2 regions of the Clostridium sp. JN-1 genome follow, and region 2 is predicted to be linked to the other one. Evidence: a T-box and tRNA genes for the amino acid it is inferred to sense, from the RefSeq annotation. Region 2 holds a T-box; the other holds one or more tRNA genes.

Region 1 (3,256 bases), 210 kb from region 2:
TTTCTCTAAAAACACCTGAAATAAGCCCACCTAATCCATACACTCCAACGTAAATTATCATGTTACTTGACGTTACGCCTATTATGGTACCCATTGCAACACCTACTGCTGATCCAGCTGAACTTCCTTTTACATATCCGAGTATAAGTACAAAAGTTAATGCTACAACATTTCTTACAGCAATACCTTTTATAACAACTCCCCATGTACCTGCAACAATTAAAGACATAACTACGGACATGCTTATTATCTCTTCACTTGTATATAAATGTCTTGTCCTAAGTTGTTTAAAACACCCTATAGAATAATTGATAATAAAACATATTGGAAATACACAACAAATTTCAAAAAATGAAGTTAAAAGTGACATACTTAATATTATTCTATCTACAAACACTTTATAGAGTACGAACTCTACAAATATACTGGAAAATAATATTAATAATTTAGTCCTTTGATGCATATTATTTAATATATATTTAAAGCTCATAAGTATAAGTACAGATATTAAATACATAGGTAAATCCTTTACATTATTAATTGTAGATATGTATCCTAATAATGTACCAATTCCAGCTGATAATGATACTTTTTTATCTTCTGATATTATAATTGCTATTAAAAAAGCTAACCCAAACGGTGCCATGAGGTTTACCATAACTACTCTGCTTGCTAAAAGTGCTGATAGAAATACTATTGACGTTTTTACAAGTGGAAACTTAATAAGCTTTTGTTTTTGTTTTTCTTTTGCTTTCTTTTTTCTTTGGTATGGAAAAATCTCTACTCCATATTGCATGGCTAAACACCTACCTATAAAATTATTACCTCTATTATAGCAAAGCTTTCTGGAAATAAATGTCATAACATGAAATTCACCCTATTTTTTTTAGGACATATAATTCTATGTTTTTTATAATTGTCTAGTTTAGATACATACAAGCAGAAATTTGTTTTTTATGAGATTAATTACACAAGGAATATCATATTTGTGTTTTTTATAATACTAAAAAGGTCTATAGTGATTAACTATAGACCTTACTTAACAGCGTAAATAGAATTTTAACCTGCAGCACTTCGGGTATGAACCGAATGTTCCAGCCAACTAAACTATTTAGCCGCATAATATTCTTTTTTTGGTTGCGGGAGCAGGACTTGAACCTGCGACCTTCGGGTTATGAGCCCGACGAGCTACCAACTGCTCCATCCCGCGATATTAATATTGGTGCTGAGGACCGGAATCGAACCGGTACGGGTTTTAAAGCCCGCAGGATTTTAAGTCCTGTGCGTCTGCCAGTTCCGCCACTCCAGCACAATATTGGTAGCGGAAATAGGACTTGAACCTACGACACTTCGGGTATGAACCGAATGCTCTAGCCAGCTGAGCTATTCCGCCGCATAATATTCTTTTTTGGTTGCGGGAGCAGGACTTGAACCTGCGACCTTCGGGTTATGAGCCCGACGAGCTACCAACTGCTCCATCCCGCGATATTAATATTGGTGCTGAAGACCGGAATCGAACCGGTACGGGTTTTAAAGCCCGCAGGATTTTAAGTCCTGTGCGTCTGCCAGTTCCGCCACTCCAGCAACTCATGTGTTATCAACTGACGACATATATTATTATAATTCATGAAAATACTATTGTCAACTACTTTTTTTATAAATATTTTTAACAATATTATAGAGGGTTAAAGTTTAACCCTCCGAATTAACTGAATTAGTAATTAGAAGTTTTTTTATATCCTCTTGCCCTTGAATCCTGATGTTTTTTAAGGTCTTGAAATCTCTCTTCGCTATCCTTTAGAAATTTAGACATTCTATCTTCAAAATCTCCTTGATAGCTTTTAGTCTTTTCTTTTTGCCAATCAATTTCAATTGGCCTTAAACTTTTCTTTTCTGACAAAGCCTGCTTTATTGATAAACTTATCTTACCCTTTTCATCAATTGAAATTACCTTAACCCTTACTTTGTCTTTTTCTTTCAAATAATCTCTTATGTCTTTTACATAAGCATCTGAAACCTCGGATATATGGACTAAACCAGTTTTCCCTTCAATTTCAACAAAAGCTCCAAAATTTGTGATATTAACCACTACGCCTTCTAGTATGGATCCTGCCTTTAAGGTCATATTAAAAAGATTCCTCCTTAAAATAAAATAATATTATATATAGAAATTAAATTTGTAACCTTATGTTAGTTTTTTGCATTTATTACAGGGGTCTCTCCTTGTTTAATAAGACCTAATCTCTCTCTAGCTAATTTTTCAACGTAATCATCTGTCTTAGACATTTTAACCTCATCCTGTAATTTTTCATTTTCATCTTTTATTTTTTGTTCTTGTAATTGTTTATCTGCAATTTGCTTTTTTATTTTGTACATAGTAACTTGCTGACTTGCAAATATATAGCATATGTAAGCAAATATAAAAGCATACAAGAGTTTTTTGGGTTTAAATTTTTTTTTCATATCACTCACCATTAATTTTCAGATAGCCAACCAAAACATCATACTTATATTCTAATTTGCTTTTATGTTTTGTTCAAGTCATTTTTTATAATTTTTCTTAATTTTTATCTTAATATTATAAGTTAGTAGTGAAAAAGGGTAAATTATGATATTCATTAATACTCTAAAACCCTTAGCTGTAAATTTTATTAATTTTGTCCCAACCTTTATAAAAGCTGCGCTAAACAGTTTAATATATATACATATACCAATAGCTATCAGCATATATACATAAGCACCTATGTATATGTAATCAGTAACAATTAAAAATATAAAAACTATTATGGCCGCTAATATCCAAAAAAGTAAGTCCTCCAAAAATGATATAAATTTGTTTATAATACCATAGCCCCTTATTATCTTATATATATCAAACAGTACCCCTGTCATAATTCCTGCAGTAATGCTAAAAACAAAGCATTCAAACTGTTTAGTTATAGAAATTATCATCTATATCCCTTACTTGAATAGCTTCGATATTATGCTTTCTTTGCTCTTTTTAGCTTCTTTACTCATATATATACAGGAATTTATCATGCCTATTATTATAACATCACCATTTTGAACATCTAACTTATTCATTTTAAGGTTACTTCCTTTAATGCTTAGCGTACCCAAATTAGTATTTAAAATTATTTGCTCTTCATTAAAACTAACAACTTCTAAAACACCACTTAATGTCAGTTTTTTTCTATTTTCAATATTCATAATGCTCTTTTTTTCGTCTGCTATTTTAGTCTCCTTTTTCTCCATA
Region 2 (3,256 bases):
CCAACTACTATAATATCTATAAGAGCTGCATCCGGTTCCCAAGATCCTGCTGTAATCATAATACCAACTATAATTACAAGCAGTATATCAGCTGTCTCTGGAGTTATAATTTGTAAGATACTTCAGAGATATTTTTAAGGAATTGGGAGGTAAATATGGGGTATATCACAAAATCTATAATTCCAATCATAGTTATGTTTGTAATTGTATATGGGGTTATAAAAAAAGTAAAGATATATGAATGTTTTGTAGATGGTGCAAAAGATGGAATAACAATATGCATAAAAATTTTTCCGTACCTTCTTGCAATGTTTATTGCAATAGGGGTTTTTAGAGAATCTAATGCTTTAAATTATTTTATAAACTTGATAAAACCTCTAGTAAAGTTTATAGGGCTTCCCCCGGAAGTAGTTCCTTTAATTATGATAAAACCGCTGTCTGGAAGTGGTGCACTTGGAGTATTTGCAGAAATATTAAATAAGTTTGGACCTGATAGTAGGATAGGATTAATTTCTTCTATAATTATGGGATCGACAGAAACTATATTTTACACTATTACAGTTTACTTTGGAGCTGTTGGGGTTAAAAAGATAAGGCATGTATTATGGGCTGCATTTTTTGCAGATTTAATTTCTATTATTTCAGCTGTTACTTTGGCTAAATTTATGTTTTAATATATTTATAGAATTAATTGTGCTTAGAGGTGAAAAAAATTGTTGAAGTGGAGAGAATTATATGAGGAATGTTTAAAGTGCAATAAATGTGATTTAAGCAACAGCAGAACTAATATGGTATTTGGAGATGGAAATCCAAGATCAAAACTCATGTTTGTTGGTGAAGCTCCAGGAGCAGATGAGGATAGAACGGGAATCCCTTTTGTTGGAAGGGCAGGACAGTTGTTAAATAAGGGTTTACTTGCCTTAAACTTAGTAAGAGAAAAGGATTATTACATATGTAACATATGTAAGTGCAGACCTCAAGGTAATAGGACACCTTATGAGGAAGAAGCTAAAGCTTGTATTCCGTATTTGAGAAATCAAACTGCACTCATAAGGCCCAAAATAATAGTTTGTTTAGGTGCTACAGCTTTAAAATACATATTGGGCAGTGATTGGAGAATAACCAGAGATAGAGGAAAATGGGTAGAGAAAAAAGGAATATTTTTAACAGCAACTTTTCACCCATCTGCAATACTTAGGGATCAAAGTAAGAAGGCTCTTTTTTGGGAGGACTTAAAAAGTATAAAGCAAAAATATGATGAAATAAAAGAATAAAATTTATTATATTGGGGATTATTTTATTTAAAGGCAATATAAATTAATTAAATAATATTGACATATATGTATTTGTGGAATAATATATTGATAAAGTGTTATGAAGGAAAGAGTAGTAAATTCAAGTATCCATAAGAGAATCGGGGTTGGTGAAAACCGATGATTACTGAAGTTTACGAATATGGCTCCAGAGCAGGTTATCTGAAGTTTTAGTAGGATGACACGGGAAGCAGCCGTTATACTGCAAAGTAATAAAGATTTTAAAATTGAGTTACTTAGTGAGATTTTTATTGTGAAATAAAAATGAATTAGAGTGGTAAAGTGTATAATTATGCCTCTATATGAACATATGTTCATATGGAGGCATTTTTGATATTTGTACAATTTCAATTTAATTAGGAAGGAATGAAAGTAATGGAGAAGAAAACTTATTATATTACAACACCTATTTATTACCCATCTGCAAATCTTCATATAGGAAATACATATACTACGGTAGCAGCAGATGCACTCGCAAGGTTTAAAAGACTAACTGGTTATGATGTAATGTTTTTAACTGGTACAGATGAACATGGACAAAAGATTCAAAGGCTAGCAGAAGCCAAAGGAGTTACTCCAAAGGAGTATGTAGACGAAATAGTCGCAGGGATAAAAGATCTCTGGAAAATGATGAATATAAGTTATGATAAGTTTATAAGAACTACAGATGATTATCATATAAAAGCTGTTCAAGATATATTTAAAAGGTTATATGATCAAGGAGATATATATAAAGGATATTACGAAGGATGGTATTGTACACCGTGCGAATCTTTCTGGACAGAAACTCAACTTGCAGACGGAAATTGTCCTGATTGCGGCAGACCAGTTGAAAAGACAAAAGAAGAAGCATATTTCTTTAGAATGTCAAAATATGCTCCAAAGCTAATAGAGTATATAGAAAGTCATCCTGAATTTATTCAACCAGAATCAAGAAAAAATGAAATGATAAATAACTTTTTAAAGCCGGGTCTTCAAGATTTATGTATTTCAAGAACGTCATTTGATTGGGGAATTCCTGTAACATTTGATGAAAAGCATGTTATATATGTTTGGATAGATGCTCTTTCAAATTACATAACAGCTTTAGGATACGGAAGTAACAACACTGAAGCATTTAATAAATACTGGCCAGCTGATGTACATCTTGTAGGAAAGGATATACTTAGGTTCCACACAATTTATTGGCCTATTATGCTTATGGCACTTGGAATTCCACTGCCAAAACAAGTTTTTGGTCATGGATGGCTTTTAGTTAATGGCGGAAAAATGTCAAAATCAAAGGGAAATGTAGTAGATCCTGTTGTACTTGTAAATGAATTTGGAACAGATGCTGTAAGATACTATCTTTTAAGAGAGATTCCATTTGGATCAGACGGATTATTTAACAATGAAATATTCATAAATAAGATAAATTCAGATCTTGCAAATGATCTTGGGAACTTATTATCAAGAACATGTGCTATGGCTGAAAAATATTTTAAAGGAGTAATTCCTTCACCAACTGCAAAAGAAGAAATTGATGACGAACTTATAAATTGTGCATTAGCCGCTCCTAAAAAGTTAGAAGATAGTATAGATAAACTTAGAATTCCAGAAGCATTGGACTTTATTTGGGAACTAGTAGGAAGATCAAATAAATATATAGATGAGACTGCTCCATGGATTCTTGCTAAAGATGAGAGTAAGAAAGAAAGACTTGGAACTGTTATCTACAATTTAGTTGAGTCATTAAGATTTATATCAGTATGTTTGTCACCATTTTTACCTGAAACAAGTGAGAAGATAAATAAACAATTAAATGTTGATGTTGCAACATGGGATAGTTTAGCATCATTTGATGGAACTCAAGCAGGTACTAATGTTCAAAAAGGAGAGCTTTTATTTCCTAGAATAGATGTAGAAAAGAAGATAGAAGAACTTAATAAAATTAAGGAACAAAA

What was found. The T-box of region 2 lies ahead of metG (methionine--tRNA ligase). A T-box ahead of a tRNA ligase gene usually reads a tRNA of that ligase, here a tRNA-Met.
Region 1: it has a tRNA-Met gene. The T-box ahead of metG (methionine--tRNA ligase) is inferred to sense a tRNA for this amino acid. The anticodon was not compared.

Annotation. Positions count from the first base shown of each region.
Region 1 is NZ_CP033465.1:2,679,868-2,683,123, forward strand. It holds gene spoIIE (stage II sporulation protein E) at 1-796, opposite strand, end outside; tRNA gene EBB51_RS12860 (tRNA-Met) at 1,135-1,210, opposite strand; tRNA gene EBB51_RS12865 (tRNA-Leu) at 1,221-1,309, opposite strand; tRNA gene EBB51_RS12870 (tRNA-Met) at 1,317-1,393, opposite strand; tRNA gene EBB51_RS12875 (tRNA-Met) at 1,410-1,485, opposite strand; tRNA gene EBB51_RS12880 (tRNA-Leu) at 1,496-1,584, opposite strand; gene EBB51_RS12885 (S1 domain-containing RNA-binding protein) at 1,715-2,125, opposite strand; gene EBB51_RS12890 (septum formation initiator family protein) at 2,191-2,463, opposite strand; gene yabQ (spore cortex biosynthesis protein YabQ) at 2,542-2,952, opposite strand; gene yabP (sporulation protein YabP) at 2,962-3,255, opposite strand.
Region 2 is NZ_CP033465.1:95,110-98,365, forward strand. It holds gene EBB51_RS00495 (nucleoside recognition domain-containing protein) at 1-138, shown strand, start outside; gene EBB51_RS00500 (spore maturation protein) at 156-674, shown strand; gene EBB51_RS00505 (uracil-DNA glycosylase) at 714-1,274, shown strand; T-box leader at 1,366-1,616, shown strand; gene metG (methionine--tRNA ligase) at 1,689-3,256, shown strand, end outside.